4 regions of the Nonomuraea sp. 10N515B genome follow, and region 4 is predicted to be linked to each of the others. Evidence: riboswitches for the same ligand, from Rfam matches in the RefSeq annotation. Region 4 holds a riboswitch; each other region holds the start of a gene.
The links. A riboswitch is a leader RNA that binds a small molecule or an ion and turns the genes downstream of it on or off. The one in region 4 is predicted to bind cyclic di-AMP.
Positions count from the first base shown of each region.

Region 1: linked by a shared signal. The riboswitch ahead of ACTWQA_RS18240 (C40 family peptidase) and the one ahead of ACTWQA_RS39580 (glycoside hydrolase family 25 protein) in region 4 are both predicted to bind cyclic di-AMP.
Region 2: linked by a shared signal. The riboswitch ahead of ACTWQA_RS28680 (coiled-coil domain-containing protein) and the one ahead of ACTWQA_RS39580 (glycoside hydrolase family 25 protein) in region 4 are both predicted to bind cyclic di-AMP.
Region 3: linked by a shared signal. The riboswitch ahead of ACTWQA_RS02660 (glycoside hydrolase family 25 protein) and the one ahead of ACTWQA_RS39580 (glycoside hydrolase family 25 protein) in region 4 are both predicted to bind cyclic di-AMP.

Region 1 is NZ_JBQQBQ010000011.1:26,785-34,154, reverse strand. Features, by position in the region: gene ACTWQA_RS18255 (NlpC/P60 family protein) at 1-710, shown strand, start outside; gene ACTWQA_RS18250 (LysR family transcriptional regulator) at 758-1,678, opposite strand; gene ACTWQA_RS18245 (class I SAM-dependent methyltransferase) at 1,750-2,502, shown strand; cyclic di-AMP (ydaO/yuaA leader) riboswitch at 2,789-2,945, shown strand; gene ACTWQA_RS18240 (C40 family peptidase) at 3,019-3,528, shown strand; gene ACTWQA_RS18235 (hypothetical protein) at 3,818-4,630, shown strand; gene ACTWQA_RS18230 (M48 family metallopeptidase) at 4,644-6,062, shown strand; gene ACTWQA_RS18225 (glycosyltransferase family 4 protein) at 6,059-7,144, shown strand; gene ACTWQA_RS18220 (carbohydrate ABC transporter permease) at 7,141-7,370, opposite strand, start outside.
Region 2 is NZ_JBQQBQ010000021.1:9,062-16,431, reverse strand. Features, by position in the region: gene ACTWQA_RS28700 (TrpB-like pyridoxal phosphate-dependent enzyme) at 66-1,376, shown strand; gene ACTWQA_RS28695 (50S ribosomal protein bL37) at 1,413-1,490, opposite strand; gene ACTWQA_RS28690 (DeoR/GlpR family DNA-binding transcription regulator) at 1,638-2,417, shown strand; gene galT (galactose-1-phosphate uridylyltransferase) at 2,414-3,487, shown strand; cyclic di-AMP (ydaO/yuaA leader) riboswitch at 3,556-3,692, shown strand; gene ACTWQA_RS28680 (coiled-coil domain-containing protein) at 3,699-4,688, shown strand; gene ACTWQA_RS28675 (DinB family protein) at 4,725-5,225, shown strand; gene ACTWQA_RS28670 (VOC family protein) at 5,247-6,188, opposite strand; gene ACTWQA_RS28665 (TetR/AcrR family transcriptional regulator) at 6,178-6,873, opposite strand; gene ACTWQA_RS28660 (ATP-binding protein) at 6,970-7,370, opposite strand, start outside.
Region 3 is NZ_JBQQBQ010000002.1:53,108-60,477, reverse strand. Features, by position in the region: gene ACTWQA_RS02675 (NAD-dependent epimerase/dehydratase family protein) at 1-686, opposite strand, end outside; gene ACTWQA_RS02670 (Gfo/Idh/MocA family protein) at 758-1,645, opposite strand; gene ACTWQA_RS02665 (hypothetical protein) at 1,884-3,548, shown strand; gene ACTWQA_RS02660 (glycoside hydrolase family 25 protein) at 3,614-4,342, opposite strand; cyclic di-AMP (ydaO/yuaA leader) riboswitch at 4,357-4,492, opposite strand; gene ACTWQA_RS02655 (response regulator transcription factor) at 4,651-5,010, opposite strand; gene ACTWQA_RS02650 (aldo/keto reductase) at 5,256-6,266, shown strand; gene ACTWQA_RS02645 (hypothetical protein) at 6,296-6,871, opposite strand; gene ACTWQA_RS02640 (RtcB family protein) at 7,122-7,370, shown strand, end outside.
Region 4 is NZ_JBQQBQ010000038.1:52,364-59,733, forward strand. Features, by position in the region: gene ACTWQA_RS39560 (GNAT family N-acetyltransferase) at 1-164, opposite strand, end outside; gene ACTWQA_RS39565 (VOC family protein) at 182-568, opposite strand; gene ACTWQA_RS39570 (ArsR/SmtB family transcription factor) at 565-852, opposite strand; gene ACTWQA_RS39575 (zinc-binding dehydrogenase) at 999-2,033, shown strand; gene ACTWQA_RS39580 (glycoside hydrolase family 25 protein) at 2,103-2,888, opposite strand; cyclic di-AMP (ydaO/yuaA leader) riboswitch at 2,900-3,018, opposite strand; cyclic di-AMP (ydaO/yuaA leader) riboswitch at 3,455-3,599, shown strand; gene ACTWQA_RS39585 (CHAP domain-containing protein) at 3,613-4,281, shown strand; gene ACTWQA_RS39590 (cation diffusion facilitator family transporter) at 4,361-5,272, opposite strand; gene ACTWQA_RS39595 (ArsR/SmtB family transcription factor) at 5,474-5,869, opposite strand; gene ACTWQA_RS39600 (DUF1918 domain-containing protein) at 6,021-6,215, shown strand; gene ACTWQA_RS39605 (hypothetical protein) at 6,422-7,370, shown strand, end outside.

The sequences.
Region 1 (7,370 bases), on a different contig from region 4:
TCAACATGGCCGTGGACAGCTACCGGCTCGGTGGCGACGTCATCTCCCTTCCCGGGCTGATCGGCGCGGGCAATCCCGAGGACTTCCTGTCGCGGCTGGCGGTCGCGGGGCAGATGTCGCAAGAGCGGGCGCAGAAGCTCGCCGCTTTCGACCGGGAGAACCGCGGGCTGAAGGCCGAGCGTGACAAGGCGCAGGAGGCGCTGGAAGCGGCGGACAGGGAACGCGACGGGGTGGAGGAGGAGCGCTCGGAGATCCTCAAGCTGATCGCCGAGCAGAAGAAGCTCCTGAAGAAGCTGGGCGCCTACAATCCTGGAAATCCCAGCAGCGCCGGCATCAAGTACACAGGATCGGCGTCGGGGAACGCGGCGGCGGTGCTGCGGTTCGCGTACGCGCAGGTCGGCAAGCCGTATGTCTACGGGGGTACGGGGCCCGGCGGGTTCGACTGCTCGGGGCTGACGCAGGCGGCGTGGCAGGCCGGAGGGGTGTCGCTTCCCCGCACGACGTGGCAGCAGTGGGCGTGGGGGGCCGACCGCAAGGTGTCTCTGGACGACCTCCAGCCCGGTGACCTCATCTTCAGCGAAGGGCTGGGGCACGTCAGCATCTATGCCGGGAACGGGGAGATCGTGCACGCGCCGCAGACCGGTGACGTCATCAAGGTCGTCCAGCTCTCCGACTACGGCCGCACCCTCGCCGGCGCCGTCCGCCCGTAAGGCGGCGCCTGCCCATCACGCCCTCGCCGCCGCAGCATCTTCTCCGTCTACCGCACCGGGTCGGTGGGCCGGGAGGTGAGCGTGCTCAGGAAGGCGGAGACGGCCGGAGGGCGGTCGGTCGGGGGCAGGGTGGCGGCGAGGATGGTGCGCGACGGCAGGGGCGGTGAGGGGCGCAGGAGCCGGATGTCCGGGCGAGCGGTCGAGTAGCCCGCGATCGACGGATAGAGCATCACCCCCACCCCGGCGGCGACCAACCCCTGCCTGCCGTTCCAGTCGTCGCACACGTGACTGATCCGTGGCGCCCGGCCCAGAGCCGCCGCGAGCTGGGCGATGGGACCGAGGCAGTCGGGATGGGTGCCGTCGATCCACGGATCCGCCGCGAGATCCCGCAGCCGCACCCGGCTTCGCTTCGCCAGCGGATGGCTGACCGCCAGTGCGACCAGCAGCTCGTCCTCGTGCAGCGGTGTCAGCGCCACCCCGGGCATGCCCGCGGTTCCCGAAGGGCCGCTCATGTCCCAGGAGGTCAGGAGGGCGATGTCGGTCTCACCGTCCAGGACGGCGGCGCACCGGTCGTGTTCGCCGGAGCGGACCGTGAGGGAGAGCTCCACGTCCGGGTGCCTGGCCGCGAACGAACGGAACCGGTCGGGAAGGTAGCTGGTCGCGGCGCTCGGGAAGGCCGACACCCGGACCCGCCCCGCCTCCGCCGTCGCGAAGGCCCGCATCCGCGTTTCGAACAGCCTCAACCCCCGCAGCACCTCATCGGCCTGCTCCAGTGCCGCCCGCCCGGCGTCCGTCGGCCGGACGCCACGCGGCAGCCGTTCGAACAGCCGAACGCGGGTGTGCCGCTCCAGCGTGGCGATCTGCCGGGACACGGCGGGCTGCGTCATCGACAGCTCCTCGGCCGCCGCCGAGAACGATCCCAGCCTCCCCACCTCCACCAGCACCTTCAGCGACCACACATCAAGCATGCATAGAGCTTATGGCTTCCATGCCGAACCTGCAGTGGTGTGCATGGCTGCGAGCGGTCATGCTCGGTCGCATGGAGACAGAAACGGTGGACAACCACCAGTACGCGTGGCTGAGTCAGGTGCTTTCCCGGCAGCCGCAGCGGATCCTCGACGTCGGCTGCGGGCGGGGCGCGCTGGCCTCCGAGTTGATGCGGCGCGGTCACTTGGTCACCGCGATCGACATCTCGCCGGAGGCCGTCGGAGCGGCGCGGGCGGCCGGGGTGCCGGCGGTGCAGGCCGATGTCGTGACCTATCCCGACTCGGCCGACAACGACCCGGCGCTCGCGCGCCACTACGACGGTGGATCGTTGTTCGATGCGGTCGTCATGTCGCTCTCGCTGCACCACGTGCATCCGCTCCAGGCGGCGCTGGACCGCGTGCGGTCGCTGCTCCGGCCGGGCGGGCTGCTGGTGGTGGACGAGTTCGGGTGGGATTGGGCCGACCGGGCCGCAGCCACCTGGTTCTACGATGCCGGATCGTTGCTTGCCGCCGCGGGAGTGGCGGATGTCACCCGCGAGCCCGGCGGTCCCGGACGTGACCCGCTCGAGCGATGGCGCGAGGCGCATGGGGATCACGCCCCCGCGGACGTCATGCTCGCCGCCCTTGCCGAACGGTTCCAGGTCACGAGCATGCGGCAAGAACCGTACTTGTCGCGATATATCGGCGGAAAGGTGACGAATGGCAGCACCGACGTCCTCAACGAGCTATGGCGCATCGAACGGGACCGTATTGCCGCGGGAACGCTCCCGCCCACCGGCTTCAGGATGACGGCGCGAAGCATGTGACGAAAGTGACAATTGGGACCTTACACGACAGTGTGCCGCAGTTTGTGAGAAGGGTCACATTTCCATAACTGAACCTGGCGTTCCAACAGGGGTTTCGGACCTGACAGAACCAGTTGTTGGATCTTTACAACCTGACTGGCGCTTTGCCGATCCTTGACGTTTCGGCGTAGCTTCTGGCGTCGCAGCGACAAGCCATGTCGCCGCGAATCCGCATCGGTCCCCCGATGTGAGCCAGATAGAGATCCGCCGGTCGCCGCCGTACGTCCCCTTGTCGAACACGACACCGGACGGCGACCTGCCGAGTCCGTGCAGCCAGGAGCACGGAGCCGGGGAACCATCGATCCCTTCCCGGGATCAGGGGTGAATCGGCGCGTATCGCGCTGTAGGGCGACTTCCAGGCCCGAATCCGTCAGCTAACCCGGTAGGCGTTCGTGGAAGACCCAAGGAGAAATCCTGTCTACCTCCCCGCAGAACCCCCGTCTGTCCCGCATTGCCCTGAGTGGCGTAGCGCTCACCATGACCGTGACGGCCGGAGGTCTGATCCTCCATGCCCCGACGGCGCAGGCGGCGACGACCAGCGATTCAGCCGGTGCCTCCACGACCAAGGCCAATACGGCGGTTAGCTCCGCGACGTCGGCCAAGGCTCTCAGGATCGCCCGGCAGGAGGCGAAGGCCCTCAAGGCCGTCGCCGTGGCCAAGGACCAGATCGGTGACCCTTACCGGTACGGTGCCACGGGCCCTGGTTCGTTCGACTGCTCCGGCCTGACCCAGTACGCCTGGAAGAAGGCCGGTGTGAAGATCCCCCGCGTGGCGGCCAGCCAGTTCGCCGGCATCAGGAAGAAGGTCTCCTGGAAGAATCTCCAGCCAGGCGACCTGATGTTCTTCAGAGGGCTCGGTCACGTGGGCATCTACGTCGGCAACGGCAAGATGCTCCACTCCCCGCGGACAGGCGAGCGGGTGCGTATCGACAAGCTGAGCAGCTGGCGCAAGGCGTCTTTCGTCGGCGCTGTCCGTCCCGGCTTGTGAGGAAAGGGCTCCGATCCCATCGGGGCCCTTTCTCCATGCACACCCGCTTTTTGTTCTTCATGCACACCCTCTTTCTTGTACGGCGAGCCACCGTCCCCCACCCGCCGTACGGGGCTGATGGCCCTCCAGGGAGACGGTGTCTGATCCCTTCACAAGCGGGCCGCCGTTACGACGCGATGTGGGCCGCCTGCCGTGGCACATCGGGGCCCGGCGACGATCGGCCCGGTGACGGTCGGGCCCGGTGACGGTCGGGCCCGGCTATGATCCGGCCCGGCTACGATCGGACATCGTGTCCGAGCAGGTGAGTCGACGAGCCGTGGTGGCCGGACTCCTGCTCCTCGCCCCCGCCAGCGCCCCGGTCCCCGAGTCCCCCCTTCTTCCCCCGGAAGCACGTGATCTGTGGCGCGACGGCGTCGTCCTGGCCCGCGCAGGGCGTTCCCTCGTCGTCGGCCACCACACCCCGCCCGGCACGCTCGACGAGCTGGCGCGGCGGGCTGACACGGCGGGACGCCGGGTGTTGGACGTCCTCGGCAGGCCTGTGCGGCCGCTCGTCGTCGTGCCTGGGTCCGCCCGCGAGGCGGCAGGGCTGGCCGGGGTCGAGCGGGTCGACGGGCTGGCCGCGGTGGCCGACGGCGGCCGGGTGATCGTCGTCCCGGAGGTCTTCGCCAGGCTCAACTCCACGGGGAAGGACGTGGTGCTCGCGCACGAGCTCACCCACGTCGTGGCGGGCACCGGCGACCTGCCCGTCTGGCTCTACGAGGGGTTCGCCGACTACGTGGGCTACCGGGACGCGGGGCTGCCCGTGCGGACGGCCGCCGCCGAGCTGGCCGACGAGGTGCGGGCCGGGCGAGTGCCGAGCGAATTGCCCGGGCCTGCGGCGTTCGCGGCGGATGGCCGGGATCCCGTGCGGCTCGCACGGGCGTACCAGGAGGCGTGGCTGGCGTGTCGCTTCCTCGCCGACCGGTTCGGTGAGGAGACCCTGGTGAGGTTCTACCGTGATGCCCAGGCGTCCGGCGTCGATCGGGCGCTCTCCTCGCTGGGGCTGTCCGTGGCGACGCTGACGGCACGGTGGCGCGTGTACGTCCGGGAGCAGCTCACGTAAGAGGGGGAGGCCGATGAGCGAACGGCACGACACGGACGACGCAGGACCAGGGACGAGGAAGCCCCGAACCGAGGTCTCGACCGGCGATCCCACCGCCGTCGGCGACGCTCGGAGCCCGGGTGGCGGCGGCGACGGCGGCCGGGCCGTGGGCGGCGATCGGCGTGCCGGCAAGGGCGGGGCTCCGGATGCGGACGGGAGGCGGTTGCGGCGAGAGGCGGCGGTCGCGGCCGTGGCGCTGGGGGTGGTGATCCTGGCCGTGGCCGCCTTCGCCACCCCCTGGCGGGTGCTGGCCGGGGGCCCGCCCGACCCGGCCCGCGACTTCACCGCCGCCCAGATCGCCAGAGCGCAGGCGTTCGACGCGGCCACCACCCTCCCGAGCTACCTGTCACTGGCCCTGTCGATCATCATCGCGGGCCTCCTGGTGGCCACCCCGATCGGCGCGAAGGCCGTGGGCTGGCTGAGGGGCCCCTGGTGGCTGCGGGTGATCCTGGGCGTCGTCGTCATCACCGCGCTCACCGAGCTGATCCGCTGGCCGCTCGGGATGTGGTTCGAGACGCTGCTGCGCGCCTTCGGCCTGTCCACCCAGGACTGGGCGTCCTGGGCCGGCGACCGGCTCAAGAACATGGGCGTGCAGACGGCCATCCTCTGCCTGATGCTGGTCGTGCTCGTGGCCTTGGCCCGCAAGGTGCGGCGCTGGTGGATCCCGGCGGCCGTCGGGGCGTTCGCGCTGACAGTGGTGGCGTCGTTCGTGTATCCGGTGCTGTTCGAGCCGCTGTTCAACGACTTCAGGTCCATGCCGCAGGGCCCGCTGCGCACGAACCTGCTGGCCATGGCCGAACGCGACGGCGTGCCGGTTAAGGACGTGCTGGTGGCCGACGCCTCGCGCCGGACGACGGCGCTCAACGCCTACGTGTCCGGCTTCGGCGCCACGCGCCGCATCGTCGTCTACGACACGCTGCTCAAGGCCCCGCAGCCGGAGGTGGAGCTGGTCGTGGCGCACGAGCTGGGCCACGCCAAGGACAACGACGTGCTCACCGGTACGCTCATCGGCGGCCTGGGCGCCGGGCTGGGCGCCGTGCTGCTGTTCCTGGTGTTCGATCCGGTACGCCGCCGCACCGGCGTCACCTCGATCGCCGACCCTCGCGCGGTGGGCGCGGTGCTGGGCCTGATGACCCTGGGCTCACTGCTCCTGGGACCGGCGGAGAACCTGGTCAGCCGCCGCGTCGAGGCCCGGGCCGACGTCCACGCCCTCGACCTCACCAGAGATCCCGCCACATTCATAAAAATGCAGAAACGTCTGGCAGTAACCAATATTTCCGACTTGTCGCCGGATGCGGTGGAATATGTGCTCTATGCCTCCCATCCCACCAGCCCCGAGCGCATCGCCATGGCCCGCGCATGGGCGAAGCTGAACGGCATCCCGGTGCCGTGACCCATGTGGTCATCGTCACGAACGACTTCCCGCCCAGGCCGGGCGGCATCCAGTCGTTCGTGCACGGGCTCGCGCTGCGCACACCGGGAGTGGCCGTCTACGCACCCGCCTGGCCGGGCTGCGCCGAGTTCGACCGGCGGCAGCCGTTCCGGGTGGTGCGGCATCCGACACGGCTCATGCTGCCGACCCCGGCCGTGGCACGCCGCGCGGCCCGGCTGGTGGCCGAGCACGAGGCGGGCACCGTCGTGTTCGGGGCGGCGGCGCCGCTCGGCCTGCTCGCGCCGCACGTGCGCAGGGCGGGCGCGCGGCGCGTGGTGATGCTCACCCACGGCCACGAGGCGTCGTGGGCGAGCGCACCTGGCTTCCGCGCCGTGCTGCGCAGGATCGGCGAGCACGCCGACGTGGTCACGTATCTGGGGGAGTACACGCGGCGGCGGCTCGTCGCGGCCATCCCGCCGGCCAAGCTCGTACGGCTCGCGCCGGGCGTCGACGCCGGCCTGTTCCACCCCGGCACGCCCAAGGCCGAGCTGGGCCTGCAGGGCAGGCCGGTCGTGGCATGCGTGTCCCGGCTGGTGCCACGCAAGGGCCAGGACCAGCTCATCAGGGCCTGGCCCCGGGTGCTGCGGGCGGTGCCCGACGCCGTCCTGCTGCTGGTGGGCGGCGGACCCTACCGGCGCACGCTGGAGCGGCTGGCGGCCGGGGACGAGTCGATCAGGTTCACCGGTACGGTGCCGGCCGCGAGCCTGCCCGGCTATTACGCGGCCGCCGACGTGTTCGCGATGCCCTGCCGTACCCGGTGGGGCGGGGTGGACGTGGAAGGGCTCGGGATCGTGTTCCTGGAGGCGTCGGCCACCGGCCTGCCGGTGGTAGCCGGCGCGTCGGGCGGCGCCCCCGACGCGGTCAAGCACGGCGAGACCGGGCTCGTGGTGGACGGCACGGACCCGGAGGAGATCGCGCAGGCGATCGTCGAGCTGCTGAGTGACCCGGACAAGGCCCGCAAGATGGGCGCGGGCGGCCGCGACTGGATCGCCGGCGATTGGTCGTGGGACCACGTCGCGGCCCGCTTCCAGAGCCTCCTCTAACCTTTGGTGGAGCCGAGCGTGAGCCCGGCCACGAACTGCTTGTGCAACATCTGGAACACGATCAGCGTCGGCAGCGCCACCAGCATCGACCCGGCGGCCAGCAGGTTGTAGTCGGTGAAGAACTGGCCGCGCAGGTTGTTCAGCGCCGAGGTGACGGGCAGCTTGTCGCCCGACGACATCAGCACCAGCGCCCACAGGAAGTCGTTGTACATCCAGGTGAACTGCA
Region 2 (7,370 bases), on a different contig from region 4:
CCGGCCCGCCGGCCCGGCGCGCTGGGATGCTGGAATGCCGCGCGTTCCCGGCGCAGACTGGGGCGATGATCCCCAGCAACTGGTACAACATCGTTCCCGACCTGCCCGCTCCGCCGCCTCCACCGCTGCATCCCGGCACCAGGCAGCCCATCGGGCCGGACGATCTGACTCCGCTCTTCCCCATGGAGCTGATCGCGCAGGAGGTCAGCGGGGAGCGGTTCGTCGCGATCCCGCAGGAGGTGCTCGACGTCTACCGGCTCTGGCGGCCGACGCCGCTGATCCGGGCGCGGCGCCTGGAGAAAGCGCTCGGCACGCCGGCGAGGATCTACTACAAGTACGAGGGCGGCTCGCCCGCGGGCTCGCACAAGCCGAACACGGCCGTGCCGCAGGCCTACTACAACGCGCGCGAGGGCGTACGGCTGCTCACCACCGAGACGGGCGCCGGGCAATGGGGATCGGCGCTGGCGTTCGCCTGTTCCCAGTTCGACATCGAGTGCCAGATCTGGATGGTCCGCGCCTCCTACGACCAGAAGCCGTACCGCCGCTCCCTCATGCAGGTGTACGGCGCCACCGTGCACGCCAGCCCGTCCTCCGTGACGGGCGCGGGCAGCAAGGTGCTGGCCGACCACCCCGACTCGCCGGGCAGCCTGGGCATCGCCATCAGCGAGGCCGTCGAGGTGGCCGCGGCGACCCCCGACGCCCGCTACGCGCTCGGTTCGGTGCTCAACCACGTGCTCATGCACCAGACGGTGATCGGCGAGGAGGCGCTCGAGCAGCTCCCCGAGATGCCCGACCTGGTCATCGGCTGCACGGGAGGCGGCTCCAACTTCGCCGGCCTGACCTTCCCGTTCCTGCGGGAGAAGCTGGCGGGACGGATCTCGACCGTGTTCCGTGCGGTCGAGCCCGCCGCCTGCCCGTCTTTCACCCGCGGCGTCTACGCCTACGACTTCGGCGACACCGCCGGGCTCACGCCGCTGCTCAAGATGCACACACTGGGGCATTCGTTCGTGCCTGACCCGATCCACGCGGGCGGCCTGCGGTATCACGGCATGTCGCCGCTGTTGTCGCACATGTACGAGCTGGGCCTGTTCGAGGCCGTCACGCGATCCCAGAACGAATGCTTCGAGGCCGGCGTGCGTTTCGCCAGGACGGAGGGCATCGTGCCCGCCCCTGAGCCCACGCACGCGCTCGCCGAGACCGTCGCCGAGGCGCTGCGCTGCAAGGAAAGCGGCGAGAAGAAGGTCATCCTCACCGCGCTCTGCGGCCACGGGCACTTCGACCTGGCCGCCTACGATCGTCACCTGGCCGGGCAACTGGAGGACTACACCCTCCCGCAGGACCGCATCGACCAGGCCCTCACCGAACTACCCGGGTGAAATCGGGTGGCCGCCGGGCAGAGGCGGCCACCCGGGTCAGCGTGCGGTGGGCCGCTTGCCGTGGTTAGCCTTCTTCTTCTTGCGTGCTTTGCCCTTGCGTGCGCGCTTGGCCATACGCTCGCCTCCGATGATCGGGTGCTACGGCATTGATCCCTCACCGTCTCTCGCCTGCGCCGACCAGGGCAAGCGACGCCACCCGATCTAACATTCCCCGAACTTATCCGTGTCATAATTTGGTGGAATCTGTTGGAAGGAGGGGGCGTGCTCGCACAGCAGCGTCAGCAGGCGATCCTCGAACGCGTACGCAGCGACGGCGGTGTCCGGGTGGCCGACCTCGTCCGCGAGCTCGGCGTCTCCGACATGACCATCCGCCGCGACCTCGAGGTGCTGGCCGAGCGGGGCCTGCTGGAAAAGGTGCACGGCGGCGCGACCGCCCTCGGCCCGGGATCGACCGAGGAGCCGGGCTTCACCGCGAAGTCCGCCCGCCAGCAGCAGGAGAAGCAGGCCATCGCGCGCTGCGCGGCACAACTGGTGCGCCCCGGCACCGCTGTGGCGCTGTCCGCGGGCACCACCACCTGGGTGCTGGCGCACCACCTGATCGGTGTGCCCGAGCTCACGGTGATCACGAACTCCATCCCCGTCGCCGACGTTTTCCACCGCAATCCGCGCGCCGACCGCACGGTGGTGCTGACCGGCGGCGTACGCACGCCATCGGACGCCTTAGTGGGCCCGGTGGCCGTGGCCGCCATCCGCCGCCTGCACGTGGACACGCTCTTCCTCGGCGTGCACGGGATGAGCGTGCGGGCCGGGTTCACCACGCCCAACCTGCTCGAGTCCGAGACCGACAGGGAGCTGGTGGCGGCCGCCAACCGCCTGGTCGTCCCGGCCGACCACACTAAGTGGAACACGGTGGGCATCAGCACCATCGCCGAGCTGAGCGAGGCCGACGTGGTCATCAGCGACGCGGGGCTGCCGGAGGAAGCACGTACGCACCTGGCCGAAACGGCCGGGGAACTGATCATCGCGGAGGGCTCGCTTTGAAGCGCACCATCACCAACCTGGCCGACGGCCGAGAGCTGATCTACTTCGACCGGCGGGACGACGCCGACAGGAGCGCGATCGACCGGCGGACGCTGGACCCCCGGCCGGTGGCCTCTGAGCTGCGCTACGACCCGCTGACCGAGGAGTGGATCGCGATCGCGGGGCACCGGCAGACGCGGACGCACCAGCCGACCGGCACGGCGGCCGAGTGCCCGCTGTGCCCGTCGTCGGAGACGCGCTCGACGGAGATCCCGGCGTACGACTACGACGTGGTGGTGTTCGAGAACCGCTTCCCCTCTTTTTCCGAAAATATCGGGACTTATGGGGAAGTGGGCGGGCTGAGTGAGGTCCGTCCGGCCGTGGGCCGCTGTGAGGTGGTCTGCTTCACCTCCGAGCACTCCTCGTCCTTCTCCCGGTTGTCCGACGCCCAGGTCGAGCTGGTCATGGAGGCATGGGCCGACCGCACGGCCGAACTGTCCGCCATCGAGGGCGTGGAGCAGGTCTTCTGCTTCGAGAACCGGGGCTCGGAGATCGGCATCACGCTCGCGCACCCGCACGGCCAGATCTACGCCTATCCGTACGTCACCCCGCGGACCAAGCTGCAGCTGGGCGCCGCCGCTCGCTACAAGGGAAACCTGTTCGCCGACGTGCTGGCCGCCGAGCGCGCCGCCGGCACGCGGGTGGTGGCGGCCAACGAGCTGTGGACGGCTTTCGTGCCCGCCGCCGCGCGCTGGCCGTTCGAGGTGCACCTCTACCCGCACCGGCAGGTGCCCGACCTGGCGGCGCTGACAGAGGCGGAGCGTGCCGCGTTCGCGCCGCTGTACACGTCGGTGCTGAAGGCGTTCGACGGGCTGTTCGGGGTCGTGATGCCGTACATCGCGGCCTGGCACCAGGCGCCGGTACGACAGGGCCGTGAGCTGGCTTACCTGCACCTGGAGCTGTTCACCATCAGGCGGGCGCCGGAGAAGCTGAAGTATCTGGCGGGGTCGGAGTCGGCGATGGGGGCCTTCGTCAACGACGTGCTGCCGGAGGAGGCCGCACGCATGCTTCGATCACGAGTAGATCACTAATAGATTTCTACTTAAGGTCGCATGACTCGTGATCTACCACTAATATCCCGATAAGCACCGGCCGTAACGGCCGGTGCCCGCCTAATCCCGGGCGAGTTGCCCGGGAGCCGGGGACCCATCGCACGTGGGGTGAATCCACTTCGGTGGTAGGGATCTCCCATGCCCGAACCCGTCAGCTAACCCGGCCGGCAGAGGGAGAGGAAACATCTACGTGGCGGCTGCCCTGATTCGCTCGGGAGCTCCGCTCCCTTCGCCGTCCCTCGCGAGTCTTGCCATCAGCCTCATCACCGCCGCCGCCGTTGCCTTCTTCCCGGCGACCGCGGCGTCGGCGGCACCCAAACCGACGGAGTCCGAGCTCCGCGCCCAGCTCAAGCAGCTCAACAGCAAGATCGACAAGCTCATCGAGCAGTACAACCTCAAGCGCGTCGAGCTGGCCAAGGCCCAGCAGGCCGCCAAAACGGCCAATGAGCGCCTGGCCACCGCGGAGCAGACGCTGACCGCGGCCGAGCAGCGGGTCGCCGAGATCGCCCGGCTTCGCTACCAGAACGGGAACCCCCCGGTGCCGGGTTTCATGCTGCCCGCGAGCGGCGGCAGCGCGGCCGTGCTCAACCAGCTGACCGTCGAACAGCAGGCGTTCGTGCAGGGCGTGGCCAAGGCCCGTGACGACAAGGAGAAGGCCGCCAAGGACGCCGCCGCGCTGGCGGCCGAGATCCGCGGGGACGCGGCCGAGGTGGACAAGCAGCGCGACGAGGCCGAGGACGTCATCGAGGACATCAAGAAGAAGCTCCAGGACCTCGTGCCGTTTGGCACCGGCCGCAAATCCGACGGCAGCTGGGCCCCCGAACTTCCCTCCGGCTCCGACAACATCACTCCGCGCACCCGGCTCATGCGCGAGCAGGTGGGCAAGAACTTCTCGCTGCCGTACACGGTGGGGTGCTTCCGCTCGGGCTCCAGCGGCGAGCACCCGCTCGGACGCGCCTGCGACTTCATGATGAGCACCGGAGGCTCGATGCCGTCGGCCGCGAACCTCGCGCTGGGCGACCGGATCGCGGAGTGGGCGATCAAGAACATGGACAAGCTCGGCATCAAGTACGTGATCTGGAAGCAGCGCATCAACCACAGCTCGGGCTGGAGCGGAATGTCGGACCGCGGCAGCATCACCGAGAACCACTTCGACCACGTGCACATCTCCATGCACTGAAAGCCGCACACCAGGCCGAAGGTAAGGTCAGGGCTCGTGATCGACTCCCGTACCCCACCGCCCCTCACCGGCGACGAGCTGACGGTGCTCAACAACTGGCTCGAATGGCACCGCGCCACCCTCGCCGTCAAATGCGCGGGCCTGTCGGACGAGCAGTTGCGCCTGCGCTCGGCCCCGCCCTCGACCCTGTCTCTCCTCGGCCTGGTCAGGCACATGGCGCACGTCGAACGCTCCTGGTTCCGCCGCGTGCTGAACGGCGAGGACATCCCCAAGCTGTGGGACAAGGACCGCGACAACGACGCCGACTTCAACGACGTCGACACCGCCTCGGCCGAGGAGGCGTTCGCCACGTGGCAGGACGAGATCGAGCGCGCCCGCGCCATCTCGGCCGCCACGCCGCTGGACGCCGTCGGCGACCGCAACGGCCGGGACTGCACGCACCGCTGGATCCTCGTCCACATGATCGAGGAGTACGCCCGCCACAACGGTCACGCCGATCTTCTACGCGAGCGTATCGACGGCGTTACCGGCGAATAACGGTCCCCTGCCGCTTCGCCGTCACCGCTGACGGAAGACGATCGCGGTGCCGAGCGCCTCGCGGGCGGGCACGAAGATCTCGCCTGCGGCGGTCTCACCGACCGTCATCCCGGCCTCGCCCAGGAACCGCCCGGTGGCCGCGACGTCCCGCACCGCCACCGCGTACGCCGCGAACCCGGGCAGCGCCACCGCACCCTCGCCCGGCAACAGCGCGTCCAGCCGGGACGCGCCGACCAGCGTGATGTGAGCACCGTCGCCGCCGAGCGCGAAGGTCCGCACGAGCCCGTCCCGCGATGCCGTACGTCCCACATAACGCTCATAGCGCCGCTCGGCCTCGTCCAGCTCGTCGTCGGCCACGCACAACACGCATTCGACCAGCTCGACCGCGCCATTGGGATGGTCGGCGGCCTCATGCGCGGAGGCGTTCTCCGCCAGCCCGACCCGTCCCTCCGGCACGAGCCCCGGCTCGGAGCCGTCGATCTCCAGCCACCGGACGGGCTCCATCCGCACCCCGTCCGCCGTCTCGACCGGCCGCTGGGCCGCCTGCACCCCACCGTGCCCGACGCCGCCGGCCGTCAGCCGGGCGGCGGCGCCGTCGATGCCGAGTGCGTCGAACATCAGGATGTGCACACCCTCGAAGCGCCGCAGGCACGCTTCCAGGTTGGCCGCCGTGCCGCGGACGGCCTCCTTGAGCGCGGGCAGCCGCTCCGCGGGCGCCCGCAGCGGGATCAGCCGCGCGTCGCCGGGAACCCGCCCCGCCCCGGCGACGGTGACCAGCTCGAGGAAGCCGCCGGTGAGGTACGCGTGTGTATTGCCCACCCCGACCGGCTCGGGCGGCTCGCCCACCACCGGGTACGCGGGCCCCGGCAGCGCGAACCCCATCCGCCGGTATCGCTCGAGCGCCTGTCCCATGTCATGCACCACGTGTCCCACGTGGTGCAGCCCACGGATGTCATGTCCCATCGCCGCCTCCATAAGCCGCGTCACGGAAGTCACGGGAGAGCCCTTCGAAGATCTCGATGACCCGCTCGGCCGCCGGCGCGCAGTCGGGCAGCCGCTCCGGCTCGAACGTCCTGCGCAACGTGTCGGCCAGGACGCCGGCCTTCTCCTCCAGGCTGAGCGTGACCTCGGCCGGAAGCAGCGGCTCGACGGCGAAGAACCCGAACACGATCGTCGGCAGCGGATAGTCCAGGTCCTCGGGTCGCAGACCCTCCCGCAGCAACCCGTGCCGGGCGAGCTCACCCAGGTATTCGCGCGAGGCGAGCAACTTGGCGCCCTCGAGCGGTTTCCTGGCCGGGCTGGCGAGGAACTTGTCGAGCATCTCGGCGTCCCTGGTGAAGATCGCCCGCAGCACCGGCCGCCGCATCGCCTCCAGGAAGAACCGGCGCATGTACCGGTGCAGCGCGATCTCGTCAGGATCCGCCCGCATGCCCGCGACGACCGCCTCCAGCATGGCCACCGCCTCCCTGGCGCCGACGGCGAAGAACAACTGCTCGCGGGTACGCCAGTGCAGGTAGATCGTGCCCTTGCCGACCCCGGCGCGTTTGGCGATCTCGTCGATCGTCACCCGCCGGTATCCCCAGCGCAGCAGCAGCTCCTTGGCCGCGTCGAGAATCCGGTCAGCCCGCCCGCGGTGCTCGGCATGCACAAAGGCCTCCTCGTGACTGTTGACCGATGACCAATTTAGCATTCTGGTCACGAGAGAGAACAGGGAGACGCCGTACCAGGTGATCTAAAGGTTGGGTCAGGATTCCGTGCGGAACAGCGCCCAGACGGCCTTGCCGCCGCGAGCCAGGGGGTCCCAGCCCCAGCACTGGCTGTACGTTTCGACGATGTAAAGGCCGCGCCCGTTCTCGGAGATGAAATCCGGCTCCTTGGGCCGCGGCACCTCGTCGCTGGGGTCGGCCACCGCGAGCAGCACGTGCGGCGCGACCCGCATGAGCAGCAGCTCGATCTCCCGGCGCCCGGCGGCGTACATCGCGTATCTGACGGCGTTCGTCACCAGCTCCGACACCACGAGCGCGGCGTCGTCGCTCAGGTCGTGCAGTCCCCAGCCCTGCAGTGTGGAGCGGGTCACGTCCCTGGCGGTCTTCACAGAGTCGGCCTGAAAGGGCAACGGGCACGCGGTCGTGTACGGCTGGCCGC
Region 3 (7,370 bases), on a different contig from region 4:
TGCCAGACCACGTTCACCTGGCCCGTCGCGAGGTCTATGGGCGTGCCCGCGAGCACCTTCTGGGCAAGGTCGACGAGCACGCCGTAGCGGAGCTCGACCGCGTAGTTGAGGCGGATCAGCGACATGGGAGTGCGGTTCGTCTCGGCGAAGTGCGTCAGCACGCGCTCCCTGCCCAGGCAGCTCATCGCGTAGTCACCCACGGGCCCGGTGGGCGAATCCTCGGTGCTGCCGCCGCCGGCGACGGGAACGAGGGGGTAGACGTTCCCGGTGGACAGCGCGGCGATCCTGCTGCCGGCGAACCGGTCGGCGACGCGGCCCGGCAGGTAGGCGTTGGTGAACCAGGTGGCGTGCTCGCGGCCCTGCGTGCCGAACTTGGCGCCGACCAGGAACACCACGTTGGGCGCGTCCGGCAGCTCGCGCAGCGCCCGCTCGTCGGCGACGTCGGCGGCGACCACGGTGGCGCCCTCCTCCTGGAGCGCCTGGGCGAGGCCCGGCTCGGAGAAGCGGGACACCGCGATGATCCGCCGCTCGCCCTGGACCCCGTTCAGGGCCAGGCGTACCAGGCTGGGGCCGAGCTTGCCGCCGGCGCCGAGGATCATGATGTCGCCTTCGAGCTTGCCCAGATCGTCGACGAGCCCGGCCGTCGGCCGTGCCAGCCGCTCCTCGAGTTCCGCTGTCGTCCGCACACGGTCTCCTCTCATTTACGGTCCAGACCGTAACTGGGACAGAGTCCGCCTGTCAACGGGCTGGGGGTTGCTCAGGCGGTCATCTCGCGTGCGGAGACCAGCACCTCGAGCACGGCCCTCGTGTGCCGCCACGGCACCGGGCTGGGCGCCCCGCCCACCATCGCGAGGAAGGCCTCGATCGTCCCTTCGTACCCGAGCCCCTGAACCGGATCGTCCCCGCCCTCGATCACGATCGTCTCGGTGGTGTCGCGCTTGTGCAGCGTGACGCTGTAGGACTCGGACTCCGAGACGCCGAGGATCTCCACCGTGCCGGTGATGCCGTCATCCCAGCGCAGCGCCATCACCGCGGTGTCCTCCGACCGAAGCGTCGCGTAGTGCCGCCTCGCCCCCGCCGCGCCTGCCAGCCGCACGTCGGGACCGAGCAGCGCCACCAGCAGCTCCACCCCGTGGATCCCCATGGTGACCATCGTCCCGCCGCCCTCGCCAGGCGTGTCCTGCCAGGCGTTGTAGCCGGTCGCCCAGATCCCCACGTCATGCCGTACGGTCGCCCGCACGGCCAGCACCTCGCCCCGATCGACCCGAGTTCCCGCGAAGGCCGGCGCGAACCGCAGCACCGAGCTGGACAGCACGCGGTCGTGGACCGGCAGCCGATCGAGCTGCTCCAGCTGGGCCCGGCTGGCGGCGGCAGGCTTGTTCACGAAGCAGGCCACGCCCGTCTCCAGCACCTTGGCCAGCGCCTGCGGCACCTGAGGGTTGGGCACGGTCAGCACCACCCCGTCGAGCGGGCCGGCCAGCATCTCGGCCAGGCTCCCTGCCACCTTCGCCCGCGGATGCTCATCGGTGAACCGCCGCAGCCGCTCCGGATCCTGCTCCCACACGACGAGCTCGGCATGGCGGGCCAGGGTGCGGGCGTCGGTGTAGGGATGGCTGGTGGCGAGCCCGGCGAGAGCGATGCGCACGGTCTGTTCTCCGTTTCCGGCGACGGCTTCGAGAAACTCAGACATCATGGCAGCTCGGGTCGCCGACACCGGGCCTGCGGGGACACGGCACCGTTTACGGCCAGGGCCATAATCAGCGGCTCTCCCGGCCTGGTCCAGCACAAGGCGACGTCAACTACGGTGGCAATCGTTGTTCGACGAGCGGTCTCCACACCCAGGGGTGGAAGCCCCGTGGTGGATGCGATGTATGGAGGATGCCGTGCGCCCGCTCATCTACGCCGATCGCGCTCCCGCAGCCACGCGATCACCGCGGCGGGCACGGCTCTGGAACGGCGTGATCACGGTGGCGGCCGCGGCCGTGATGGCCTTCGCCGGGTGGCAGAACCGCTGGATCAGCGACGATGGCCTGATCGCTGTGCGGACCGTCCAGCAGCTGCTGTCGGGTCATGGGCCGGTCTTCAACATCGGTGAGCGTGTCGAGGCCAACACCAGCACCGCCTGGACCTATCTGATCGCGCTGATCTCCTGGCTGACCCAGGGGGACGTGGCCTACGTCTCCGTGCTGCTCGGCCTGGTGTGCACGGTCGGCGCCGTGACGTTCGCCGTCGTCGGCGCCATGCTGCTGCACGGCGGCTCGCGCTGGTTCCTGCCGGCCGGAGTGCTGGTCGTCCTCGCTTTGCCGCCGTTCTGGGAGTACGCGACCTCCGGTCTGGAGACCGGGTTGGCTTTTCTGTGGATCAGTGTGTCGTGGTGGCTGCTGGTCCGGGCGGCTTCCGGCGGACCGGTGCGGCCACTGGTGTTCGTCCTCGGTCTGGCGCCTCTGGTCCGGCCGGAGCTGGCCCTCGTCTACCCGATCTTCTTCGGCGCGTTGCTCGTCCTGCGGTGGCCGGGATGGTGGTCCGCCGCCCGCTGGTTCGCGATGTCCCTGGCCCTGCCGGCCGCCTATCAAATCTTCCGGATGGGCTACTACGGGCTTCTCGTGCCCAACACCGCCCTCGCCAAAGAGGCCGGCGAGGCCCGGTGGGCACGTGGTCTCCTCTATGCCGGAGACACCGTGCTGACCTATCAGCTGGTCGGCCCCCTGCTGGCGGTCATCCCGCTGTCCCTGTGGGCGTTCCGCACGCGCCGCGATCTCATCGTGTCGATGGCCCCGCTCCTGGCGGGGATCTTGATGCTGCTTTATGTCCTGCGCGTCGGCGGCGACTTCATGCATGGCCGGATGATGCTGCCGGTGCTGCTGCTTGTCCTGCTCCCCGCCATGGTCCTCCCCCTGCGTGCCCTGACCGCGCTCACGTGCACGGTCGTGACGCTGTGGGCCGTGGTCTGCGCCGTGGCATTCGACGTGCCGTACGAACAAGCCGTCGGGCCGGACGGAATCGCGGACGAGCGCGGCTTTTACGTAGTCCAGACCAAGGACCCGCATCCGGTCACCGCCACGCCCTATGTTCGCGCCAGTCCGAACCCGCTGAACGCCGTGCACGCCACCGGTCTGCATGTGCCGGACACGGTGCCGGTGCCGCTCCGGCCCGACCAGCCCGCACGCCTGGCCGTGGCAGGCAAGGTCCTCGGCACGCTGGGGGCGTCGTTCCCGCTGGACGTCCTCGTCGTGGACCAGCTCGGCTTGGCCAACGCCCTCGGCAGTCACATGGCGCTGGCGTGCGGGCAGCGGGTCGGGCATGAGAAGCCGCTTCCCGCCGCGTACGTCCTCGCCGACTACATGGCCCCAGGCACTCGGCTGCCGGACGAGCGGCTCCAGGCCGAGGTGCAGCGGATCAGGAGTGAGCTGGCCACCGGCCGGTTCCCGGATCTGCTCGACGCCACAAGGGCCCCGCTGACCCCGCGCCGATTCTGGGACAACCTGGTGGGCGCCCCTGCACGCACGGCCTTCCGCTTCTCCACCACGACCGCTCCGTGCCCATCATGAGGGGATGATCCGGCCACGGTCGCGGCCCCGGCACCGGGGTCCGCGACCGACGGGCAGGCCTCCGGCTACTTCCGGCCGAGGGCGCGGAGCTGTTCCTGGCGCAGGGAGGAGACGTTCTGGTCCCACGGGTCGTCGGTGTACTGGTGGATGGCCCACGTCTTCCAGTGCGTCGGCGTGGCGACCGTGCCCTTGGCCTTGCTGTAGTGCGCCACCCACAGCGGGTACTCGCCCAGCCCCTGGCCGTACTGCTCGGCGAAGTTGTAGTTGGCGTAGAACAGCGGCGTGACGCCGGTCTTGGACTTCACCCGTTCCAGCCACGTCTTGGCCCAGGTGTTCACGCGCTCCGCCGACTGACCGTCCGCGGTCTCGAGGTCGAGGACGAGCAGGTCTCCGGCCTTGGCGGGCTGCTTGTCCAGCACGGAGAGGAAGAAGTCGGCCTCGGCGACGGGGTCGTTGGCCGGGTGCCCGAAGTGGTACGCACCGCGGACCATGGGAAGTTTGCCGATCTCCGCCCAGTGACGCGCGAACGAACTGTCGATGAAGTCGGTGCCTTCGGTCGCCTTGACGATGCCGAACTGGACGCCGCTGCCGGCCCAGTCGTAAGTGGATTCGTAGTGGGACATGTCGCGCCCCTCGATGAAGCCGTCCGCCTGTGCGGGACCCGCGAGACCGGCACCCGCCAGGGCGGTGACCAGAGCCAGTGACACGGTTGCCGTGATCTTGCGCAGAGCGCGGGAGGTGCCGGCGGCGGGGTTGTTGATCTTGGGGGCATGGATCGTACGATGCTTGGCCATCGTGAAGGGGGTTCTCCTTGCTTCCATACCGCTTACCGGGTTAGCTGACGGGTTCGGGCGTGGAAGCTGCCCTACGGCATGGCATGCCGATTCACCCCAAGGGATGTGGGTCCCCGGTTCCGCGCAAGGCGGATTCAGCGGTCACAGGTCCGTCCTGTGATGCGTCTGGCGATGGTCGGGTAACGAACCGATAAGTCGGATGTATACCCCAAATACCCTGTCTGGGTACATATCTGACATTCAGGCTACAAACGGATAGATTCCTAGTCAAGGGCTGGAAACGGCGCTCTCCAACGTCCTCCACCTGCCTACAGCCAGCCGCGTTCCCTGGCCACCGCCGCGGCCTCGCTCCTGCTGCGGGTGCCGGTCTTTCCGATCGCCGCCGAAAGGTGGTTGCGCACGGTGCCCTCGGAGAGTCGCAGCAGCTTGGCGACCTCGGCGATGGCGTGGCCGGCGCCGACCGCGACCAGCACTTCCCGCTCGCGCGCCGTCAGCGGGTTGATCCCGTGGATCAACGACTCGGTGGCAAGGACCGGGTCGACGACCCGGATGCCTCGATAGACCTTGCGCACCGCGTCGGCGAGGTCTTCGGGGGGCGCGTCCTTGACGATGAAACCTGAGGCGCCCGCCGCCATGGCACGCGCGAGGTAGCCGGGGCAGCGCCACATCGGGCGAGGTCTCGCGGGCCGCGGCGACGGCCTCGTCGCCGGAGCCGACCTGCGCGACCACGGTGATAGACGCCACACCGGCCGCGGCCGATCGCGTTCGAGGCGGCGGGCAGCTTTGGTGGTGACGACGGCTGCCGCCTGCGGAAGGCTGAACGTATGCGTGTACCCCGCCTTGACCTGGAGCGCACTCCAGATGGCAGCGTGCTCCTCGAACCGTCTACGGCATGTCAGAAGGAGAGCCCGACATGACCCTTCCGTTCCGGCATCTAGGGCGCAGCGGCATCCAGGTGAGTGCGATCGGGTTCGGCGCCTGGGCCATCGGGGGTCCGTTCACGGCCCGCGGCAAGCCCGCGGGATGGGGGGAGGTGGACGACGACGTGTCGGTGGCGGCCGTGCATCGGGCGCTCGACCTCGGGATCACGTTCTTCGACACGGCCGACGTCTACGGCACTGGGCACAGCGAGGAAGTGCTCCGGCGGGCGCTGGCGGGACGGCGCGACGAGGTGGTCATCGCCACCAAGTTCGGCAACACCTTCGACGCCGCGAGCAGGAACGTCACTGGCCACGACGTCTCCCCCGCCTACATCCGGCAGGCGTGCCGGGCGTCGCTGGAACGGCTGGGCACCGATCACATCGACCTTTACCAGTTGCACGTCGGCGACGCTCCCCTGGAGCGGGCGGACGACATGATCGCCACACTCGAGGAACTCGTCGACGACGGGCTGATCCGCGCCTACGGGTGGAGCACCGACGACCCGGAACGGGCGGCGGCGTTCGCCAAGGGCCCCCACTGCGCCGCCGTACAGCACGAGCTCAGCGTCCTGCGCGACGCCCCGGCGATGCTGGCCGTGTGCGACACGCACGACCTCGCCTCGGTCAACCGGGGACCGCTGGCGATGGGGCTGTTGTCCGGCAAGTACGCTCCGCACTCCCGGCTGCCGATGAACGACGTCCGCGGCGACTCGCCAGCGTGGATGACCTTCTTCCGTGATGGCAGCCCTGCACCGGAGTTTCTCGCCATGCTGGAGGCGATCCGCGACATCCTGACCTCCGGCGGCCGCACCCTCGTCCAGGGCGCCCTGGGCTGGCTGCTGGCCCGCGGCGGTCGGACAGTGCCGATCCCCGGCATCAGGACGGCCGCCCAGACCGGGGAGAACGCCGGCGCGCTACGCCACGGGCCGCTGACCGCAGCGGAAATGGCCCAGATCGGCGAGCTGCTGGCGTCGGTCTCCGGCCCTGTGGCACCCGGATCTTAGCCCGGCTCCCTGATCCGTTTCATGAGCTGTCACAGGTTCCTGACGAAGGACTCCATGGCCGCCGTCACACGGGCGAGCACCTCCGCCGAGCCGACCGGGTTTCGCGTCTCCAGGCCGTGGTCGGCGCCCGGGACTTCCAGGTGCTCGACCGGGAGGGCACGGGCCACCTCAGACTTCCAAGCAGTGTCCGCGGTGCCGCCGACGAGCAGGGTGCGCGCCTTTGCGCGGCGCAATGCGCCGGTCACCTGAGGGTGGTGCAGGAGCGGCGTGAGCCAGATCGCCGGCAGGTCGCGGTCGGCCGCGACCGAGGCGGCGAAGCTGGCCAGGGACTTACCCACCAGGAGCACGCGCCGGGCGTCGACCTCCTGTTCGACGTACCGGGTGACCTGGTCGATCACCCACGTGGGATAGTCGTCGGGCGGGAGGTCCGGCGGCTGCTGCCACCAGACTTCCTGGGTGGTCCAGCCGTGTGCGGTCAAGACCGTCTTGGCATAGTGCAGCAGGGGCCGGGCCGGGACGTAGGCACGGCCGGGCAGCAGGAGGGCGACGCGGGCGGGGTCGTTGTCGGTCCTGGTCGGCCAGCCGAACATGGTTTCCGGATGCATACCCTCGAAGCTTAGGCTTCGGCCCACTCGGCCGTGTGCACGTCCGGAGCTCCGATGGCTCGATCGTCACGCCTGCCGCGCGGTAGGTCGCGACGGCCGCCGTCAGCCCGAGCACCCGCGTGCCACGCCGGATGCGGGGCATCAGCTCGACGCCGGTCAGGCGGAAAACACGCTCACCTGGCATCGGCGATGTTCCCCGGCTGGTGTGTGGGTAGGCGGGGCGGGAGGGCGAGACGGCAAGGTGACCGTGATGATGCAACTGGTCGAGGAGCGGCCGTACCGGTGGCGGATCGAGCCCGAGGGCGGCATGCGGGTGCCCGGCGTGGTCTTCGCGACCCGGGAGCTGCTGCCTGACCCGTCGGAGGATCAGGCGCTGGCCCAGGTCGCGGCGGTGGCGACCCTGCCCGGGATCGTGGAGGCCGCCTACGCGATGCCCGACATGCACTGGGGGTACGGGTTCCCGATCGGCGGCGTGGCGGCCACCGACGTGGCCGCGGGC
Region 4 (7,370 bases):
CGCCCGCGATGGAGCACCTCAACCTCCTCACGGCTACGGGCACGGCCATTGCCGAGGTAACGCATGACCTCGGGGTCGGCGTCGAGTTCGATCTCGTGCTCAAGGTGCTCGTCGGACAGCGGAACAAGCGTGATGCGGTCGGTTCGCAGGGTCGCCTGAGACATAGGACGCATTCTTCCGCTCAACCCTGGGCGGCGATCTGGATGAGGTTGCCGCAGGTGTCGTCGAAGACGGCCGTGGTGACCGGTCCCATGACCGTCGGCTCCTGCGTGAAGCGCACGCCGAGGCCCTTTAGACGCTCGTACTCCTTATGCACGTCCGACACCGCGAACGAGGTCATCGGGATGCCGTCCGCCACCAGTGCCTCCTTGAAGGGCGGCACGGCGGGGTGGCTGGAGGGCTCGAGGACGAGTTCGGTGCCGTCCACGTCGTCCGGTGACACGACGGTCAGCCAGCGGTCCTCACCCAGCGGGACGTCGTGCTTGACCGTGAAGCCCAGCACGTCGGTGTAGAAGCGCATGGCCTGTTCTTGATCGTCCACGAACACACTGGACAGGTGGATCTTCATGGTGACTCCTTCGGGGCGCGCCTGAGCCACCGGTCGACAATGGGCTCGAGCGGCGCCGTATTGATGAAGTGGAATTTGTAGCGGCCTTCGCGGCGCGTCTCCACCAGGCCGGCGGCTTCCAAAACGTCCAGGTGCTGGGAGATCGCCTGCCGCGAGGAGCCGAGCTGATATTTCATCGCCAGGCGCGTACAGATTTCGAACAAGGTCTGCCCGTCCTTCTCGGTCAGCTCGTCGAGGATCTTGCGCCGGGTGGAGTCGACCAAGGCCTTGAACACGTCGCCCACGGACCCCACGATAGGCAAGTAGCGACTTGCATGTCAATGCGGGCGTCTTTAACGACAACGGACCTGGAGCAGACGCGCCGATCACGCGATCTCGGCCGACCCCGGGTACCTGTGACGACGGGAGAATCACGACGGGGGAGGCCCACATGCGAGCAACCTTGATCTATGGTGCCCGTGACGTGCGCGTGGAGGACGTCCCCGACCCGGAGATCCAGCACCCCACGGACGCCGTGGTGCGCGTGCTGCGCTCATGCATCTGCGGCAGCGACCTGTGGCCGTACGGGGCGAGGCCCGCCACCGAGCTGGGCGAACGCATCGGCCACGAGTTCCTCGGCGTGGTGGAGGACGTCGGCGCGGAGGTGTCCCGGCTGAAGACCGGCGACGTGGTGGTGGCGCCGTTCGTGTGGTCGGACAACACCTGCGACTTCTGCCGCGAGGGTCTGCAGACGTCATGCCGGCACGGCGGCTTCTGGGCGGCGGACGGCGTGGACGGCGGCCAGGGTGAGGCGGTACGCGTGCCGCAGGCCGAAGGCACCCTGGTCAAGCTGCCCGTCGGCGAGGATTCCCCGCTGCTGCCGTCCCTGCTCGCCCTGTCGGACGTGCTCCCCACCGGCCACCACTGCGCGGTGACGGCCGGCGTCGGGCCGCACACCTCGGTGACGGTGATCGGCGACGGCGCGGTCGGGCTGTGCGCGGTGCTCGCGGCCAAGCGGCTCGGCGCCGAGCGCATCATGCTCATGGGCCGGCACAAGGGCCGCACCGCTCTGGGGCGAGAGTTCGGCGCCACCGACGTCGTCGCCGAGCGGGGCGAGGAGGGCGTCGACCGGGTACGTGAGCTGACCGGAGGCGACGGCACCCACGCGGTGCTGGAGTGTGTCGGCACCAAAGAGGCGATCGTGACGGCTTTCGCCGTGGCCCGCGACGGCGGAGCGGTGAGCCGGGTCGGTGTGCCGCAGTATGAGCAGGTGCCGATGGGATTTGCCGAGTTCCTGCGCAACCTCACCCTGACCGGCGGGGTGGCGCCGGCTCGCGCGTACATCGAGGAGTTGCTTCCCGAGGTGCTCGACGGGACGATCGAGCCCGGCCGTGTCTTCGACCGCACGGTCGGCCTGGAGGACGTGCCGGACGGTTATCGGGCGATGGCCGCCCGCGAGGCGCTGAAGGTCCTCATCCGTCCCTGAGGACCTTGGGGGTGGCGAACGGTGAGACGCCACCCCCGGCGTCCTCGACCAGGGGCCGAGGGGAGGGTGTCAGACGGCGGGGCGGCCCAGGTCACGCAGCTCCTCGGGGGTCAGCGCGGAGACGTTCTCGTCGACCGGGACGTCGGTGTACTGGTGGATGGTCCACGACTTCCAGTCGGCGGGCGGGGTGAGCGCGCCCTTGGGCTTGCTGTAGTGGGCGACCCACAGCGGATACTCGGCCAGGCCCTTGCCGTAGGTGTCGGCGAAGTTCCAGCCGCTGTAGAACATCGGGGTGACCCCGGTCTTGGCCTTGACGTGCGACAACCACGCCTTCGCCCAGGCGTTGACCTCGCCGGCGGACTCGCCGTCGGTGGTCTCCAGGTCCAGGACCAGCAGGTCGCCCTGCTTGGCGGGCTGAGAGTTCACCACGGACAGGAAGTGCTCCGCCTCGGCGATGGGGTCGTTGCCGGGGTGGCCGTAGTGGTAGGCCCCGCGCACGATCTGCTTCTTGTCGAGCTCGCGCCAGTGCCTGGCGAACGAGGCGTCACGGAAGCTCGTGCCCTCGGTGGCCTTGATGATGCCGAACTGGGCCGAGCTCGCGCTCCAGTCGTACAGCGGCTCGTGGTTGGAGATGTCCAGGCCGAAGGCCAGGGATCGGGACGCGGGCTGAGCCTCGTGCACCGGACTGTGCTCAGGGGATGAGGCGATGGCTGTGCCGACCACACCGGTGAGGGCGGCGGTTGCGGCCAGGATCGCGCCACCGACGGCGAGGCTGAGCGTCTTGGTGGGAAGGTCGAGACGGTTCTTGAGGGACTTGAGGGAATGGACGACTGCGGCAAGCCGGGGCTTGGGCATGGGGTATTGACTCCTTGCTTCCATACCGCCTACCGGGCTAGCTGACGGGTTCGGGCGTGGAAGTGCCCTACGCGCGCAGAAAGATAGGGATCCCCGGCTCCGCGAGGCGCGGATTCGGCGGCCGAACGCCATCCCAGGGATCCCCTCGGGACGCGCGGTCCGGTCAACAAAACGGCAACGACGGTGACGACAGCTCGCCACAACGTATACCGCGATTACGCAAAAGGTATATATCTATCCACAGATAGCGCAAGCGGGGCCCAACGCATTCCCGTGAGGCCATGACCAGGCACGAAGCGCTCGCTATGACGGTTCATGGCCGGGCAGAGGTCGCCGTTGCCGGGCGCCTTCGGCAAACCCCGTCAACGGCCCGGAGTAGGTAAAGAATTTCGCCCCGATCGCCTATCTCGTAGGGCATTCTGTTGCCTGCTCCCTATCCTGGTTTGCATCTCTCTATGCCGTTCGCTTACCTTTAGGAATCAGGGCGTACGCCTGGCAGTGCCGCGTAACGTCCTCCGTATTGCCGAGACCGCGTCTCATCGGCATGGGCATTCGAGTCCGTGACCATGACGCGGCCGCCGAATTCGCGATCTGCGGAACCGGGGACCCACTTTGTCTGGGGTGAATCGGCGCGCTCGACACGAGCGCCCCGTAGGGCACTTCCACGCCCGAACCCGTCAGCTAACCCGGTAGGCGGCATGGAAGCTAGGAGCATTTTTCACCCATGGCCAAGAACGTCTTCGCTCGTGCCCTGACGTCCGCAAGCCTCTCCCTGGTCGCCGCCGGGATGACCGCGACGGTCGTCGCCGGATCCCCGGCCTTCGCCGCCGACCAGCAGTCCACGCAACCCGCGCGGTCCAACCTTCCCGCCTCCCAGGCCATCCCGCAGAAGGGTGCCGGCCAGGTGAGCGCGGACACCGTACTGAAGATCGCCGAGTCGCAGATCGGCGTGACGGAGAACGCCGCCGGCGGCGGCACCCCGTTCCACAGCTGGTACATGTCCTCCCCGCGGGCAGCCGAGACCGTCGCCCGCGACGGCGGCAGCCTGCAGGCCTACGCCAACGCCCCCTGGTGCGCCATGTTCATCTCCTGGGTCGGCGAGCAGGCCGGCGCCCGCCCCACGATGGGCTGGGACGCCTACACCGTCAGCTACGCCAAGTGGTTCCAGGCCAACAAGCACTGGGGCACCGAGGCCAAGCCCGGCGCCGTGGTCTTCTACGACTGGAACGGCCAGGGCACCGACGGCATCGACCACGTCGGCATGGTGAAGAAGGACAACGGCGACGGCACGATCACCGCGATCGAGGGCAACACCGGCAACGGCAAGGTCGAGCAGCGCATCCGGCCCAAGGCCCACGTCGTGGGCTACGGCTACCCCGAGTACAAGGCCTGACCCCAAGGCAGGTCGCCAGAAAGTAACGGGTGGTGCAGGAAAGACTCCTGCACCACCCGTTTTTTGCGCCCTTAACCACTCACCAGCCCAGTTCGTCGCATCCTTGATGATCGGTCGGCTCGACCTGCAGGGTGGCGTGGGCGATGTGATGGCGGCGCAGCAGCACGTCGCGGGCCCGGTCCAGGACGGCATGGTTGTCGTTCGGGTCGCTGGTGACCAGGTGGGCGGTGGCGACGTTCATGCCGGAGGTGAGCGTCCACAGGTGGAGGTCGTGGACGTCGCATACGCCGTCGATGGCGGACAGGTCGGTCGCGACCGCGGTGGCGTCGACGCCCTCCGGCACGTGCTGACCCAGCACGGCGAAGACCTGGCGGCCGAGGGAGACGGCGCGGACGGCGACGAACGCGCCGATGGCCAGGGCGACGAGGGTGTCCCAGACAGGCTGGCCGGTGGTGGCGACGAGCCAGCCGGCGACGATGACGCCGACCGAGCCGGCGGTGTCGGCCACGACCTCCAGGTAGGCGCCCTTCACGTTGAGGCTCTCGGCGGCGCCCGACCGCAGGAGGAGCAGGGCCACGACGTTGACGATCAGGCCGATCGCGCCGACGACGAGCATCGGCCCGGAGGACACCTCGGCCGTGCGGCCGATGCGGCTGATGGCCTCGATGACGACGTAGACGGCGACGCCGAGCATCATGGCCACGGCCAGCAACGAGGCGAACACCTCCGCCCGGTAGGAGCCGTAGCTGCGCCGGCCGGTGGTGTCGGGCCGGGTGGCGATGCGGGTGGCGACCAACGCGGCGCCGAGGGTGACCACGTCGGCCGCCATGTGCCCGGCGTCCGACAGCAGGGACAGCGATCCCGACAGCAGCCCGAAGGCGAGCTCGACGATGAAGAACAGGCCGATGAGCACGAAGGAGACGGCGAGCCGCCAGCGGTGGCGGCCGCCGGCGTGGCCATGTCCATGTCCGTGTCCGTGCCCGGCGCTCATCCGGTGACCTCGCCGTCTCGAGAGCCTGGATGCATGCGAACGCTGCCGGACAGGTCGAGCCGCACGTCGTCGGGCCGGTGGCGGGCGGGCCGGCCTGCGCTCTCAACTCCTGAATGGCTGTTCACATATGAACGATAGCGACATCTGTCACGGGCCTGTCAACACGACGGGCTGTCGGCCGCCGCCGAGCCGCATGCGAGCTCAGCCCTGCTTGCGCCCGTCGCGTTCAGGATGGATGGCCTGCGTGTGCTCGGTGTGCGCCACCGCCAGATCCAGCAGCATCCGGACATGCGCGTCGTCGAGCCGGTAGTAGGCCATCCGGCCGGCCCTCCGCACCGACACCACGCGATGTGCCCGAAGCAGTCGCAGCGCGTGTGAGGTGGCCGATTCGCTCAGCCCGCTCACCACGGCGAGATCGCAGACGCACAGCTCGCCCTCCAGCAGCGCCAGCAAGAGCCGCAACCGGCCGGGATCGGACAGCAGGCCGAACACATCCGCGGTGTCCGCCAGATCACCGTCCCCGGGCATGCGCGAGCGCACCACCGCGACCCGCTCGGCGTCCACCACCCGGGTGCTGCAGCTCTCAAGATCTGACACCTGGTTATTTGAAGAAGCCTTCATACGTCAACCTTAGGCCACGCCGGAGAAGATGCCGAGGCCCCGGATGCCGGCCTTCCCTCGGTGCTACGGCTGATGCAAGGTGGGGAGGAACCTCAAAGTTGTCCTTGTCCAGCTGAGAGGAGCCATCATGCAGGCGAACGTCGGTGACATTCTGCTCGTGCACGGCCACGTCGTCGGTCAGAAAGACAGGAAGGGCCAGATCATCGAGGTCCGCGGCGCCGGCGGCTCGCCGCCTTTCGTCGTCCGCTACGACGACGGGCACGAGCAGCTCGTCTTTCCGGGCCCGGACGCGGTGGTGATGCCGCCAGGCGACGCGTCCTGACGCCGCGGCAAGCCGCTCCCGCTCGGCGCTCACGTGCCTGGGTGATGGCCGCGGCTGCGTCCGTACCACTCCTGAGGGGCCTGCGGTTCTCCCGGAGGTTGGAGTTCCATTTCCGTGACGGTTTGACTACCGGTGAGGAAATATGGTCGTCTCGTGACCATTGTTTCTGATGGGATGAATTAGACCGGTCCGGGGGAGAAAGCTTCATGCCGCACGCCCTTCTGCGCGTGCTCGCTTCGACGTCCATCGCCGCCGCCGTCCTGGTGGCCGTGCCGCCCGCCGCCCAGGCCGAGGTGCGCACATCAGCGGGGACGGCCGTCACGGTCCGGCCGGTGCCCGCCGTCGAGGAGCCGCCGGCCGCCACGGTGACCGTTCCCACGCGGCCGTCGCTCGCGGTCCGGCCGGCGGTGAACGCGCAGGTGGGCCCCGCCGAACCCGAGGTGACCACGGCCGCGGGACCCGGGCTGATCAACCAGGTCACCGCCGCCGCCGCCGCCGTCCTGGAGGAGGAGGGCGTGGGCGGGCAGGTGCCGGACGTGCGGAAGATCCTTCCGGACACCGCGCAGGCCGAGACGCTGTCGCTGATCAAGCCGCTGGCCGCGGTGGTCAAGGTGTTCGACGGGCTCGGCAAGGCCGTGCCGGGGCTGACGTACCGGCTCTGCGTCCAGAGCGCCGAGGTGCCGGTGTCCTGCTCGATCCAGCAGCCCGTCGGCGTGCCCGCGGCCGCCGACGTCACCGGCGACGGCCTGCCCGACCTGGCCGCCGACCTGGTCCCGGCGGCCATGCCCGCAGAGGGCGCGGTCGGGCTGGGCTTCGCGGTCAAGCGGCTGACGCGGGAGAACCTCAAGGCGCAGGTCTGGGCGGAGTACGACGGCAAGGTTTCGGTCGGGTTCGACGGGCTGCGGCGCGGCTCGTCGCTGTCGGACTACGACTGGGGCACGTTCACCGTGGACCTGGCGGGTAAGCGGGTCAAGGCCTCGGTCCGGCGTAAGGATCCGGGCGCGTCCGCGGCCGTGATCGCGGGGCTGACCGGCCGCAGCGCGGTGAGCCTGCGTCAAACGCCGGCCACCGACAAGCTCACCGTGAGCGCCGCGCTCGACCCGCCCACACTCGACGTCACCGCCTCCGCGCCCGCCAAGCTGGAGGCGCTGGCCG